2 regions of the Acetatifactor aquisgranensis genome follow, and region 2 is predicted to be linked to the other one. Evidence: predicted binding sites of a transcription regulator. Region 2 holds the regulator's gene; the other holds the start of a gene.
The links. The regulator Rex, encoded in region 2, represses fermentation and respiration genes when NADH is low (regulators of the CRP and FNR family bind a similar motif). The targets are predictions, from matches to a motif close to ATTGTTAANTANTTAACAAT.
Positions count from the first base shown of each region.

Region 1: a site for Rex is predicted at 4,466-4,485, ahead of NFS35_RS19915 (DUF3796 domain-containing protein). Genes of this name have one in related genera too.

Region 1 is NZ_CALPDH010000025.1:48,307-55,969, forward strand. Features, by position in the region: gene NFS35_RS19885 (hypothetical protein) at 1-77, opposite strand, end outside; gene NFS35_RS19890 (RNA polymerase sigma factor) at 74-634, opposite strand; gene NFS35_RS19895 (Type 1 glutamine amidotransferase-like domain-containing protein) at 1,123-1,848, opposite strand; gene NFS35_RS19900 (GNAT family N-acetyltransferase) at 1,856-2,428, opposite strand; gene NFS35_RS29095 (hypothetical protein) at 2,805-2,930, opposite strand; gene NFS35_RS19905 (hypothetical protein) at 3,266-3,805, shown strand; gene NFS35_RS19910 (helix-turn-helix transcriptional regulator) at 3,855-4,052, opposite strand; gene NFS35_RS19915 (DUF3796 domain-containing protein) at 4,045-4,395, opposite strand; partial or broken gene NFS35_RS19920 (transposase) at 4,602-4,935, opposite strand; gene NFS35_RS19925 (ABC transporter ATP-binding protein) at 5,150-7,003, opposite strand; gene NFS35_RS19930 (ABC transporter ATP-binding protein) at 7,037-7,663, opposite strand, start outside.
Region 2 is NZ_CALPDH010000002.1:135,749-143,411, forward strand. Features, by position in the region: gene NFS35_RS02315 (homoserine dehydrogenase) at 1-890, shown strand, start outside; gene NFS35_RS02320 (aspartate kinase) at 934-2,253, shown strand; gene NFS35_RS02325 (glycoside hydrolase family 3 protein) at 2,567-3,898, shown strand; gene NFS35_RS02330 (hypothetical protein) at 3,995-4,150, shown strand; gene NFS35_RS02335 (redox-sensing transcriptional repressor Rex) at 4,156-4,821, shown strand; gene NFS35_RS02340 (hypothetical protein) at 4,846-5,475, shown strand; gene NFS35_RS02345 (NAD(P)H-hydrate dehydratase) at 5,589-7,172, shown strand; gene alr (alanine racemase) at 7,162-7,663, shown strand, end outside.

The DNA.
Region 1 (7,663 bases), on a different contig from region 2:
TTCGGCATAGCGTCCGCCGCCTCTACATAGGCAGAATCAATAAGCTCCATCTTGTCCAAAAGCTCGTTTCCCCTCATATCCAGTAGCCCTCCTTTTCAAGATACGCGCGAAGCTGATTGCGGCATCGAAAGAGCGTGGTCTTCACCTTGCTCTCCGACAGTGAAAAGCGTTGGGAGATGTGTGCAATGGAATCCAGATACCAGTACCGGCGTATGAAGATGTTCCTCTTCTCCTGGCCCAGCGTGCCGAGGAACCCGTTGATCGCTTCGCGGAGCGCCATGTCGTCCACGCGGCTTTCCACATCGTCCGGGGCCGGGATGCATTGCTCCATCTCCGCGCTGAGTTCACAGATGAATGCGCTTCGCTTCAGTCGGCTGCGGCTGCGGCAGCAGTTCAGGGAGATATGGCGGGTGATCCGCGCCAGAAAAGCGTAGAGATAGCTTCTGGGTTCGTGGGGCGGAATCGCGCTCCAGGCTTCCATGTAAGTATCGTTTTCGCATTCTTCGGCAGTCTGTGGGTCATTGACAATCCCATAGGCCAAGGACCGCAGACGGTTCCCATATTTTTCAGATGTATGCCGCACGGCCGCCTCGTCGCGGCCCAGGTACAGGTCGATGATCTTGCTGTCCTCCAAGGCTCTCGCCCCCTTTCTCTTCCTGCCGGAACGCCTCTACCTTAATAAGCACCGTTCCGGGTGGAAAGGTTACCGGGTCTCCGGAATCTTTTCGTCATCAGCGCAAAGAGGGAATACCCGAAGATATCCCCTCCCTACATGCCGAATCACGCTTATTGCTATTCATACAGAAAAGTCAAAATGCCCGCATGGAGGCAACTGTGAACTCATTTAATCTGGCCCTTACCTCTTCTACGTCCAACAGGAAATCTCCCATTTTTTGCTGATACTTATGCCTTTCCAGTCCCGGTATGTGCCTTTCCGGATTCTGAGCCGGAAAGGCAGTATGGGGTCTGTTTTCTCAAAGAATAGGATTCCCTCATCCTCCTCAAACATAAGGCCCGCATGGAATTGAACACCGTTCCGTCCTCAACGCCCCATAGGGTGACCAAATGCACCGGCCCTGCCCCGAACACCGCGCCATTGTCCTGCCGCAGCCCCACTCTTTTTCAGCAGCCAGAGGAATGCTCCCAGGCCCCCGGCATTTCACCTGAATCACCGACAACCCACATTTGTTCCAATACCTTCCGGGACATCGGACAGACATTCCCATTGCTTATCAAAAGAATTCGCCCTAAATAGGTAACTTCCTTTTCCTTGACAAAAATAGCGCTTTCATCTTCCATAGCGCAGATAGGCAGATTCTGTTCCATGGAAATCTGCGACAAAATCTGCAGCAGCTCCCGGTTTTCCTGCGCTGCATGCGCCTTTATAGTAATATCGGCCAATCCCAGCCCCTCATAAGGCACATGGGATTCCCATATGTCCAGGGCCCGTTTTGCCATGTTGCCCGCGCCTGCGCTCACCCCTAAAACAGCAACGGCGCTTTTGCGGATTCCATCCCATATGTCTTTGTCGCGAATCAGCTGAAACTGCCGGACCCCATGGCCGCCCATCAGAAAGATGCAGGACGCCTCCTGAATAAGCCGCCTGGCATCATCCACAGCCGTCCTGCCGTCAATCACGCTGTATCGCCCAAAGGGCATGCCGCATTCCTCAAACATGGCATGCATTCCGGCGGAGTCGCTGTCATTCCTCTCATAATCGGATGGCCATGCGCTTACAAAAACAAGGCTATCCCGGACAGCCAGCTCTTCCCGGAGCCGTTCCGCAATGCCAACCGGAAAATGATGGGTCGGAAAACCGCTGAAAAATCCTAAAAATCGAGCATGCATCCCTGACCTAGCCCTCCCTGAAAAAATCTTCCGCCAATATTGCATACATTACCTTGTCAAATATTCCATTGTTGCATTTACATCCCTGCCGCAATGTCCCCTCCCACTTCATGCCGGCCTTTTCCTGCATTTTACCGGAAGCCGGATTTTCATTTGCATGCCAGGCATAGATTCGGTTCATCCCGACTTCTCGAAAGAAAAACTCGATGACCCTTTTGGTCGCCTCCGTCATCAGGCCCTGATTCCACCAGCTCCGCCCGATCTCACATGCTAATTCGACCTGGCGCAGCTCATCGTCCGGATGCATTCCGAAATATCGTCCGATCACTTCTCCAGTCTCCTTTAGCTGAACGGCCCAGCTATAGCGGTCACTCTTCTCATACGCGCCCAGCCAGTTGTGCGTGAACATATTTGCGTTCGTCATCACATCCGCGATACAGTTCATTGGCGCATAATTTGTCCATTTCCAGACTTCTGTATCATTCCAGCAATTATAATAAATCTGTTCCAGGTCTTCTTTTTGAAATCGCCGCAATATCAGACGCGGTGTCTCCAGATATACAGTTCCCTTATGCGTCATCGCTTCTCTCCTACCTCCTGGCAAAATGGCTCGCGTTTGGACGCCGCTTTACTTAGATTCGACAAGTTCATCAGCCCCATGAAAAGCATCTATGGCATATCTTCATTCAAGCATGCACCGCTTTTGCGACTTACTTTCTCAACACAGAATGATATTACTTCTTCCTCCTGATATCTGGGGCTTATGGCTGCCCTGCGCCAGCTGATATTCCATATTTCCATCTGTTTCCAGGAGCCTTTTCTCCACTTCGTCACACACATAATAATATTGCCTCCCAATCTTGCGGTAATGGCAGTATGTGTTCAAAAAGCCCTTAACCTGCGTATATCAATATTCAGATATTGCCACCACATAGAAAAAAAGTCCGCACGCCTCGTCATCCCACCTTATGGTTGATATACTGCACTGCTGCTCTCCCATCCGTCTCCAATATCATTTTCGAAACGGAACCAGCGGTGCCGTGAAAACGCCGCCTGGCGATATCCCTGAAAGAATCGCCCATCAGCATGGCCTGCAGAAAGCTCAGAGCAGTGCCATGGGAGACGATCAATATCTTTTTACCTCGCCACTTCCATCGGTAGTGTCAATTACTACCCTATTTTCGTTGCTAAAACATTGATTTATTGGGAGTTTGCAATAAAAAGAGCATTGCCCTCCCTTTTTGATGTATAATGAGTTCACCACAGACCATTACCTCGAAAGGAGCCAATGCCCATGGACATTATACATTATCTGCTACAACTTATTCAATACCTTTATCAGCAAAACTGCTGGCTGATCATGTTCATCTGCAGATACATCCCACTCAGACAGTCCAAAGAACCGGAGGTTCAATATATGCCAGCAAAGCCAGTCAAAGCGAAAGAGCAGTGCCGTCTGGTCATGGAATGTCGCTCCAGTGGCCTGACAGACCACCAGTGGTGCAGGGAGAAAGGCATCTGCCCAGGTACATTCTACGGCCGGATGCGCAGGCTCCGCCAGAAAGGATATCAGGGCATACCGGAGCTGGTTCACAGCCAGCGTGTAAGCACAAAACAGGAGATTGTCAGGATAGAGCCTGACATCCGGCAGGGACGGGATGCCTCCCCCGCCTCTTTTGGAGACTGCGTGTCCGGCATTCTCGGTTCCAGCCATGGAACTATCCGTAGCCGGTGTGGTACTGCGCATCCCCAACGGGACAAATCCGGCGCTGCTGAGAGAAACCGTCCGCCTGATTGGAGGCGGATCATGTTAGGAGATATTTCGGCTACGGACGAGATTTATATCGTCTGCGGCTACTTAGTACAAAAGGGCCGTTACTCGGCCTTTTCTTTCACCTGTTCCGGCTTCTGCCTGCCCTCGGTGTACTCAACTACTTTGTCATTGTTAACCTATTAGTTACGATAATTGTTAAACATGGAAATAGATTTTGGCTTGTCTAACTTTCCTATTCTTCAACAGTAAAAATTTCCTCGATTGAAACATGAAATACCTTTGCAATGTTCCATGCCAAAACCAATGATGGATTATATTTACCCTTTTCAAGATTTCCAATTGTTTCTCTGCGAACTCCAACCAAATTTGCTAAATCTTCCTGTTTCATATCAAATCTTGCTCTGAACTCTTTTATCCTGTTCTTAATCATTTTTTGTATTAACCCTCTCTTTAATTTCTAAAGCAAAGGTAGAAAAAGCAAATATCGCTATTGAAATACCAAATCCTAATGCTGTTCCGGCAGCTAAAGGATTGCTGCTCATCTTAAAATAAGACAAGGCAAATGTAGCAGCAGTTGTAATGAAAAGATTAGCAAAGAAAGCCCATGAAGCACACCTTTTTATTGTATCAACAAACATTTCATCGGGAGTCACCCAAAAATACTCAAAAAATAGGACAAAAGCAAAAAACGATAGAAACAAAGGTTCGCTCCCAATCAATCCCCATACGCCTAACAAAGAAACAAATCCAATACAGCCATACCAATTTTTCATAATTCATTCTCCTTTTTTGTTTGTGGTATATTTCGCTCTTTATGTTATAAATATACCACGTTAGAAAATGAGTGTCAATAACTTATAAAGAGAAATATGAGGTATGAGAGGGATTCCGTAGTAGTCGGCATTCGTGGGAAAATCTAAACTTTTGGATTTTCCCACAATGCTTGTCTTTTGGGCTTTGTTTTTTGGTTCGGAATAGTGTGGTGCTGGCGGGGGCGCAGGAAGCTGTAGCAGGCGACCCAGAGGGCCAGGTCATAGCCGGGGGCACCATCGATGCTGTCGAAGCCGTTCGCAGGCCTGTAGGAGGCCTTGTAGGTGCGGTTGAGCCTTTCAGTCATCTGCCTGAAGGGACGGAGCTCCTTCGATACCTCGTCGCCATCGGTGAGGCCGGTGACCCGGGTGATGGTGAACCTGAACTTTTCGCCGAACTCATGGAAGAACTGCCGGGCGGGCCAGGGGGTAGGCGCTGTAGCCATCGGCGATGAAGCGGAAGCCTTCCGGGAGCTCCCTGAGGTGTCGGAAAGCCATGCGCAGGCGGCGGCTGTCCTGAGGGGAGAACCCGGCAATTTTTTACAACCACTATTTTGAAAAACCGCCCGCTGTTACCAGCACCGAACGGCTTTGGATATATCCCGGAGGGATACAATAGGTCTGCAAACTTACAAACATTGTATCATCTCCGGGAGTTTTCCGCCGCCTTGGCCCTGTCCGTCCCGTTCCCCCGCGGGGCAGGACGCTCGCAATCCGGTCAGTCCTTTTCCTCCACATTATAATATTTCGCCTGCGCATTCCACATCTTCGCGTAGCTCCCGCCTGCGGCGAAAAGGGCTTCATGGCTTCCCTGCTCCGCGATTTTACCGTCTTCAAAAACAATTATATGGTCGCAGAACCGGCAGCTTGCCATCCTGTGGGAAATATAGACGCTGGTTCTGCCCTGTACCATTTCACGGAACCTGGCATAGACTTCCGCCTCCGCCTTCGGATCCAGTGCAGCCGTGGGCTCGTCCAGAATCACCACCGGCGCGTCCCTGTAGAGGGCACGGGCCAGCGCCAGCTTCTGGGCCTCTCCGCCGCTGATTTCCACGCCGTCCCCCATGTCCTTGTAGAGATAGGCGTCCAGCCCTCCGGGCATCCCGCGCACCATGGAGCCCGCCTCCGCCTGCTCCAGCACCTCCCAGATCCTCGTCTCATTCCGCTCTCTCCCCGCCGTGACATTCTCCCACACCGGGAAGGCGAACAGCTTGAAATCCTGGAACACCACTCCGAACAGGCTTCTGTACTCCTCTTCGTCATACTTGCGGATGTCCACGCCGTTCAGGGTGATGCGCCCGCTGGCAGGCTCATACAGGCGGCATAAAAGCTTGATGAAGGTGGTCTTCCCGGCGCCGTTCCGGCCCACCACCGCCAGCTTCCCCCTGACCCGAATCCTGCAGTCCACATCCTTCAGCACCAGCTTCTCCGTGCCCGGGTACCGGAAGCTCACATGCTCAAAGGCAATCTCATACTCTCCATCCGTGCGCTTTTCCACCGGGATGGAGCCCTTCACATGCAGATTCTCCGTGTCCAGAAAGGCCAGGAACTCCTCCATATAAGTACATATCTTCTGCAGATCCCCGTGGACTGCGATCAAGGTGAAACAGGCTCCCCCGAACTGGTGCAGCGCCCCCACGTACTGGGTAAAAGCCCCCACTGTCACAGCCCCTGTGACCACCTTCAGAGCCGCCAGCAGATAGGCTCCCACAATGAAGACGCTGTCCACCAGCCTGTTGGCATTACCCTGTTTCCTCTCCACATCACAGGCATCGGAAAAATGTCCCCAGGATTTCTTCAGAAAGACGGAGAGATTCTCCAGAATCATATCCTGCATGCCATAGATGCGAATCATCTTTCCCGCCTTGAAGTTGCCCAGCACTTGCTGGGTCAGGTACATCACCCGGTCTTCCACACCCGTATGGGACTCGAAAAGCGCCCTCCGCTCTTCCGCGAACCGCCGGAACGCCCTGTATGCGCCGAATACCGTCCCCGCCATCATCCCCGCCAGCAGCGCCGCCGAGGGCACCGGCGACGCAAGGGCTCCCAGGACGCCGAACCCCGCCCCTGGCTTTCTCAGGCACAGATGCGCCACAAGGGAAACAGAAAGCAATAGATTCACAATCGCTTTCAGAATCTCATAATAATGATACAGCAATGTCCCCAGGCCGCCCTGCATGTCCGATGTGCGCTCCGAAAACAGAAGCTTCTCCGCCACCTCCGGTCTCTCCATGGTCTCATAATCCATGGAAAAAGCTTTTCTGCGCAGCCAGACATAGAACACCAGCCAGATTTTCCTTTGAAGACATTGTAGTCGTCTTTGAATCAGCCGCGAAGCCAGGCCGAAGAACAGATTCGCCAGCAGCAGCATGAGCGCCGCTCCGGCTGCCTGACGGTATTGTCCCGCCAACAGGGCGTCCACCAGCCCCGCCGTCAGGAACAGCCCGATATAAATCTGCCCCAGGGAAAGAACCAAATCCAGCAGATACATAGGAATCACGATGGAATCTTCGGCATGGATCATTTTCAGCAGCCGAAAGCCTGTCTTATGAATGGATCGGAATGTATTCATGACTACTCCTTTTTCACTTATTCCGGGCACCCGTCAGACAGATGCCATTCCTTCCGGAACCCTGTCCACAGATTCCGGATTCTTCTGGTAGTATCTGGCCTGCAGGGCAAAAAGCTCGGCGTAGGGCCCGCCTTCCCTCATCAGGCTCTCATGGCTCCCCTCCTGGACGATCCGCCCTTCTTCCAGGAAAATGATCCTGTCGCAGAACCGGGTGGAGCTCAGCCTGTGGGAGATGAAGACCGCTGTTTTCCCCTGAATCATCTCGTCATATTTTTCATACATCTCGCTCTCCGCGATTGGATCCAGGGCGGCAGTGGGCTCGTCCAGGATAACTACAGGTGCGTCTTTATACAGTGCCCTGGCCAGCATCAGCTTCTGCAGCTCCCCTCCGGAGAACGTGACGCCCTCCGGATCCATATCCTTGTCCATGCTGGTCTGCTCTTTCTTCGGCAGCGACTGCACCCGTTCCAGGAGCCCCGCGTCCTCCAGGCTCTTGCGCAGCCTGGGGCCATCCTCCTCCCCCGCCTTTACACAGGTCACATTCTCCGCCACAGGGAAGGCAAAAGTGAACACGTCCTGGAACACCACGGCGAACTCTCGAAAGACCTCTCTCTGGGACAGATCCTGAAGCTCCTGTCCGTCCAGGCAGACCTTTCCGGA
Region 2 (7,663 bases):
GGGCCGAGCTTTTTGCAATTGCGGAGAGGATGCATTGCAACTATATGTTCGAGGCGAGCGTGGCGGGAGGCATTCCCATCATCCGCGCCATAGGCAGCGCGCTGTCCGCGGACAGAGTGGAGGCTGTCACAGGCATCCTGAACGGCACTACCAACTATATCCTGACCAAGATGGAAAAAGAGGGAGCGGATTACGCGGACGTCTTGAAGCAGGCCCAGGAGCTGGGTTATGCGGAGCGCAATCCCGAGGCTGACGTGGAGGGGCTTGACGCGGGCAGAAAGATTGCGATATTGGCGGATATGCTGACCGGAAAGAATGTAAATCCTGATAAAGTCACTACAGAGGGCATCACAAAAATCACCAGTGCCGATTTCGCCTATGCGAAATCGGCGGGCATGACGATTAAGCTGCTGGCCAGATGCAGCGTCTCTGAGGACGGAAGCGTACAGGCGCTGGTGGCTCCTTTCATGCTGCCTGCGGACCATGCTTTGGGAAGAGTGGACGATGTGTTCAACGGTGTACTGGTCACCTGCACTATGCTGGGCGATGCCATGTTCGGCGGACAGGGGGCAGGCAAGCTTCCCACGGCCAGTGCGGTGGCGGCGGATGTGATGGACTGTGCGATGCATCCGGGCAGGACCGTGATGCGGGGCTGGTCTGAGGAGGAAGCAGAGCTTGCCGATGTGACAGAGACAGAAAGACGGTTTTTCGTGAGGATAAAGGCTTCGGCACTGGCAGACGTGCAGGCGGCTTTTGCGGGGAGCAGTCTTGTGGAGGCAGGGGGCGGAGAGGACTCAGGCCTTTTTGTCCCGGCGATGAAAGAGAAAGAATTCGACGCAAAGTGCGCGGCGCTTGGAGATGCAATCCTGAACAGGATACGTGTCGCGTAAGACAGAATCCATACAATAATAGGGGCAGTGAGGAGTGGGAAGAATGTCTAAGGTAGTGAAATTTGGCGGGAGCTCTCTGGCAAGCGCCGAGCAGTTTCGGAAAGTGGGGGACATTATCCGCAGCGATGGGGACAGGAGATATGTGGTGCCCTCCGCGCCGGGGAAGCGTTTCGACAAGGACAGCAAAGTGACGGATATGCTGTACGCCTGCTATGATACGGCGGAGGCCGGCAGAGATTTCAGGGAGGAGCTGTCGGCCATCAGGGCGAGGTACCAGGAGATTATCGACGGACTGGGGCTTTCCCTTAGTCTGGACGGAGAGTTTGAGACCATTGAGAAGAATTTCAAGGCAAAGGCGGGCCGGGATTATGCGGCATCCCGCGGCGAGTATCTGAACAGCATCATCATGGCGGCCTATCTGGAGTTTGAGTTCGTGGACGCGGCTGAGGTCATCCGGTTCGACGAGGACGGCGTTTTCAATGCGGAGAAGACCAACGGCACGCTGGCGGAGAGGCTCGCGGTCAGCAAATATGCGGTCATCCCCGGTTTCTATGGCGCGAAGCCGAGCGGGGAGATCAAGACTTTCTCCAGGGGGGGATCGGATATCACCGGCTCTATCGTGGCCAAGGCTGTCCAGGCGGATGTGTACGAGAACTGGACGGACGTATCGGGTTTCCTTGTGGCGGATCCGAGAATCATCGAAAATCCCAAGGGAATCGATGTGATTACATACAGGGAGCTGAGGGAGCTTTCCTATATGGGAGCCGGCGTCCTGCATGAGGAATCCATCTTCCCCGTGCGGCAGGAGAATATCCCCATCAATATCCGCAACACCAATTCCCCTGACGACAACGGCACATGGATCGTGGGGAGCACCTGTCAGAAGTCGAAATATGTCATCACCGGCATCGCCGGGAAAAAGGGCTTCTGCTGCATCAATATTGAGAAAGACAAGATGAATTCCGAGGTGGGCTTTGGCAGAAAGGTGCTGCAGGCTTTTGAGGAGAGCGACATTTCCTTTGAGCATGTGCCATCCGGCATCGATACTATGACGGTCTTTGTGCATCAGGATGAGTTCATGCACAAGGAGCAGAAAGTGGTGGCCAGCCTTTACCGTCTGGCGAAACCGGATTCCATCGAGATAGAGTCGGATCTGGCGCTGATTGCGGTAGTAGGCCGGGGCATGAAAGCCACAAGGGGAACCGCAGGGCGGATTTTCTCCGCGCTTTCCCATGTCAATGTCAATGTGAAGATGATTGACCAGGGTTCTTCCGAATTGAATATCATCATCGGCGTGACCAATGATGATTTCGAGGCGGCAATCAAGGCAATTTATGATATTTTCGTGTTGACCAATTTGTGAGTTTTATAAGTTTTGTAGAAAAATTTGGAAAATTCGTACAATGTGTTGACAGATGGAGACGGAAACAATATAATGAATATGTTATCCTTCCATTGATGTACAGAAGAATTAAAATGCGGAAAGCTTTTTATGTGCGAAAGAAACGAAATACAGAGGATGAAGTGGGAGAAAGCGAAGGAAATGGACGAAAGTTCATTTCCTTTCCTAATATATACGCACAGTCGCTAAAATATGTTATTTTGCATGAGGATACAAATTTGTGGTAGGGCGCACAAATCGTGGTAGGGCGCACAAATCGTGAGAGGACGCACAAATGGATAATAAAGATCAGCAGGAGAGACGGGAAGCAAGGAGAAAAAGGAGGCTCAGGAACCAGATTATGGTATATGCCGTGTTCCTGATATTGATTCTGGCGCTGGGCACAGGAATCGGGTACGGCGTTTTTGCCCTGATGAAGAACAGGAAAGCTGCTGAAGAAAAGGAACAGAGCAACCAGGCATTGATTGATGAGATGCTGGCCACAGAGGATAGTATCCCCGCCATAGAGCCGATTCCGGAATCCACACCGGAGCCGACGCCGGAGGTGGTGGAGCCCACCTGGGAAGAAAGGCTCGATACATATGTGGATGAACGGATTTCGGAGATGACGCTGGAAGATAAGGTGGCGGGTCTGTTCGTAGTGAAGCCGGAGGCGATTACCGGGGTCGGCACTGTGATACAGGCCGGGGACGGCACCAGACAGGCGCTGGAGGAACATGCTGTAGGAGGGCTTGTCTATTTCAGTGAGAATATACAATCGGAAGAACAGCTCAGGGAGATGCTGTCCAATACGGCACAGTATGCCAGATATCCTCTTTTTATAGCCGTGGATGAAGAGGGAGGAGTTGTTTCCCGGATAGGCTCTTCCATCGGGCCCCAAATAGACAGCGCAGAGAATATCGGAGCTACCGGGGATCCGGAAAATGCCTATCAGACGGGAGTGACTATCGGGACTTCTCTGTCGGGTCTGGGCTTTAATGTGGATTTCGCGCCGGTGGCAGATCTGGCGAATGTGGAGGGCAGTATCATGGAGGGGCGCTGCTATGGCTCGGATGTGTCCGTGGTGTCCAGTTTCGTGACATCCATGGTGCGCGGGCTGCAGGAGCAGAATGTGTCCGCCTGTCTGAAGCATTTCCCGGGAATGGGCAGTGCCATCCAGGACCCCCACGATGGAATGGCATCTACGGACAGGACAGAGGAGCAGTTCTGGGCGGAAGAACTGGCGGTGTTCCAGGCAGGGATTGACGCAGGGGCGGATATGGTGATGGTGGGCCATATGGCGGCACCGGCGCTGACAGGCGACAACAGCCCCGGCATCTTTTCCAAGGTTCTCGTGACGGATATCCTGAGGGAGCAGATGGGCTTTCAGGGAGTCGTCATTACGGATGCGCTGGACATGTCTGCCATCTCAGAGTATTACGCTGCGGACGAGGCATCTATCATGGCGGTTCTGGCAGGCTGCGACATGCTTCTGATGCCGGAGGATTACGATAAAGCGTATCAGGGTGTACTGGAAGCCGTTCGGAATGGGAATATCGATGAGGAACGCATCAATGATTCCCTGAGACGGATTTACCGCATCAAATATGCGGATATGGTACCGTGACCTTATTCAGGGCATGAAACGGCCGGATGGCCATAAATGCCATGTGCGCCCTGTGCACATGGTATCATGACCTTATTCAGGGCATGAAGCGGCCGGATGGCCATAAATGCCATGTGCGCCCTGCGCACATGGTATCATGACCTTATTCAGGGCATGAAGCGGCCGGATGGCCATAAATGCCATGTGCGTCCTGTGCACATGGTGGAGCAGGACGAAACCGGAGAGCTGTTTGCTGTACAAGGCTGGAGGTAAGGAACTTGGACGAAAAGGAAATTTCACAGGCTGTCATCGGACGTCTGCCCAGATATTTCCGTTATCTGGGAGAACTGAAGGATGAGGGCGTGGAGAGGATATCATCTCAGGATTTAAGCGCGCTGATGAAGGTGACCGCTTCCCAGATCCGGCAGGATTTCAATAATTTCGGAGGGTTTGGCCAGCAGGGCTATGGCTACAATGTGGAGTATCTCTACGATGAAATCGGCAAAATCCTGGGGCTGGACAGACGGCATAAGTTCGTCATAATCGGTGCGGGAAATCTGGGACGGGCGTTGGGAAATTATACCAATTTCGAGAGGCGGGGATTCATTTTCCGCGGCATGTTCGATTCGAATCCTGAACTGGTGGGCAGCCAGGTCCGTGGCATCGGGGTCATGCCTATGGAGGAGCTGGAGCGGTTCATCCAGGAGAATGACATCGATATCGCGGTGCTGGCCATTCCGAAAGCCAGCGCAGTGCCTGTGGCGGAGAGGCTGGTGAAGACCGGAATCCGGGCTATCTGGAATTTCGCCCATGTGGATCTGAATGTGCCGGAGGGGATTCAGGTGGAGAATGTCCATCTGTCCGACAGCCTTATGAAATTGTCATATAATATCAGCAGGTACCAAATGGAAGATAGGCATTTGGGAGAACAAAAGAGGGATTAGAACCCAGGAGGTGCATGGAAGAATATGAAGCATGAGGAGGATGAGCACAGAAGGGAGCTTTTTGAACAGGCATTGAAAGGGAAGCATATACCCGTTCTGACTCTGGACAATAAGTGGTATCAGCTTTTGAATGGGGAGGCCAGGGAAGGTGTAGCCCGGCTGGAGGGAGAGCTGAATGCCCTTTTGAAGCAGCAGGGCAAGCTGAATAACGAGGTAAAGGAAATCAAACGGCTGAAGAAACGCCTGATGGGAGAGATCGTTTCCATGATGGGGGATGATGAGCAGCGCGATGACTCGGAGAATGCCCAGAAGACGGAGCAGAACAAGCGCCTTGTGGAGGAATGCAATGAAAAGCTGGAGAACTGTCAGGATGAACTTTTGGAGCTGCCCAGGGAAATCGAAAGGGTGAATTTCCAGCTGATGCTTGCTACCATGGATTGGTGCTATGATATCATGGCGGTGAATACCGAAAGTATCCAACAGACCGAAGAATGGATATCGGAAATCCGCGTAGAACTGAAGAAGAGACTGGTCAGGAAACAGGAGATGGAGCGGCATAATCATGCTATCTACAGTTATATGCATGATGTGTTCGGGGCTGAGGTAGTGGATATCTTTGACATGCACCATGATTTGGACGGACAGGATATGTGAGCACAGAAGAGAAAAGGGATTTTGGGATTGAAACGGACTGATTGCGGGACTGTGGCGGCAACAGTCTGTTTTGTTGTACAAACGGGATTTTGAGGCGGAACAGGAGGTGCTGTATGAAATATCTGGTGTCGGCGTCTGAGATGAGAGAATACGACAGTAATACGATAGAGAAGACAGGGATACCTGCATGCGTCCTGATGGAGCGGGCGGCCCTGGCGGCAGCGGAGATGATAGAGGAGCGCTGCGCGGGGCGGAGCGGCAGGCGGCATGTGCTGGTCATGGCCGGAATGGGCAATAACGGCGGCGACGGACTGGCCGTGGCGAGGCTTTTGAGCGAAAAGGACTATCAGGTGGAGGTCTGGCTGGTGGGAGATGAGGCAAAAGCTTCCGCCCGGTGGATACAGCAGAGAGAGATTCTGAGGAATTATCCTGTGGAATGTACAGACAGGCCGAAGCGGCAGGAATACGCGGTGCTGGTGGACGCCCTGTTCGGCGTAGGGCTGTCCAGAGCGGTGGAGGGCATATATGGGGAGGCTGTGGATGTCTTCCGGAATCTTGAGGGCTGGAGGCTCGCGCTCGACATGCCCAGCGGCATAGATACGGACACGGGCAGGATTCTGGGCCGTGCCGTGGAGGCGGACGCCACGGTGACGTTTGGCTTCTGCAAGCGGGGACTGGTGCTGTATCCGGGGTGCGGATATGCCGGGGAAGTGAGGATTGCCGACATCGGTATTTCGTCCAGGAGCTTTTATGGCGGGAAGCCCGGGATGTTCGCCTATGACGAGGACATTTCCGCACTTTTGCCAGAGCGGGACGGCGGCGGGAATAAGGGCACTTTCGGAAAGGTTCTGCTGGTTGCGGGAAGCGTGAACATGGCAGGCGCCGCAGTGCTGGCGGCAAAGGCTGCCTACCGGACAGGAGCGGGGATGGTAAAGGTCATCACGCCGCCGGAGAACAGGATTATCTTGCAGCAGGCTGTGCCCGAGGCGCTTCTGGGAACCTGTGGGGATCTGGAGGCGGGTATGGCGTGGGCGGATGTGATAGCCATCGGCCCGGGGCTTGGTAAGAACAGGGAGGCGCTTGCCTGTCTGGAACAGGTTATCCGGGAGGGCGGGAAACCTCTGCTGGTGGACGCGGACGGCCTGAACCTGCTCTCGGAACAGCCGGAATTATTTGAACGACTGGCAAGCCAGGGCAAAGCGGGCCGCACCATTCTGCTGACGCCCCATGTGGGGGAGATGGCAAGGCTCCTGGGATGTTCTGTCGCCGACTGCAAGGCAGACCTGCCTGCCGCAGGCGGCGCGTTGGCGGCAGGCCTGGGCGCCGTGGTGGCGGCAAAGGACGCGCGGACTTTCATCTGCGGGCAGGAACGGGAAACTTGCGTGAACCTGAGCGGAAACGACGGCATGGCCACGGCGGGGAGCGGCGATGTGCTGACCGGAATCGTGGCGGCTCTTCTGGCGCAGGGAATGGAGGGGTTTGAGGCGGCAGCCGTGGGAGCCTATGTCCACGGCAGGGCAGGGGATTATGTGGCGGCGAAGATTGGCCCCTATGCCTGCACCGCGGGAGACATTGCGGAGGCTGCGGCAGTCGTCTGCGGGCGTCCGTCTGTTCGACCGAACCCTCCCGGGGAAGATATCGTCAGAGATACGGAAATGAGCGCCTGTCGGATATGGGGGGTTCAGAATGGATTATGAGAGAACGCCTGCCTGCTGCCAGAGGGTGTGGGCAGAGGTGAATCTGGATGTAATAGAGGCGAATCTTTGGGGCGTGAAAGAGCGACTGGCCCCGGAGACGAAAGTGCTGGCTGTGGTCAAGGCTGACGCATATGGGCATGGCAGCGTACCTGTGGCAAAAAAGCTGGAGCCGCTGTCTTTCCTGACCGGATTCGCGGTGGCCACGGCTGAAGAGGCGCTGGCTTTGCGGCAGGGCGGGATACGAAAACCTATTCTTGTACTGGGTTATACTTTCCCTTATTCTTATGAGATGCTGGTAAAGGAGGAAATCCGTCCGGCGGTATTCCGCGCGGATACTGTAGAGGAGCTGGGGAGGACTGCCCGAAAGCTTGGAAAAACAGTAAAAGTCCATGTCAAGGTAGAGACGGGCATGAATCGGATAGGCATCCGTCCGGATGCGGATGGAATCTCCTTTATAAGGAGGCTCATGGACGAGGAGGGAATCGAAATAG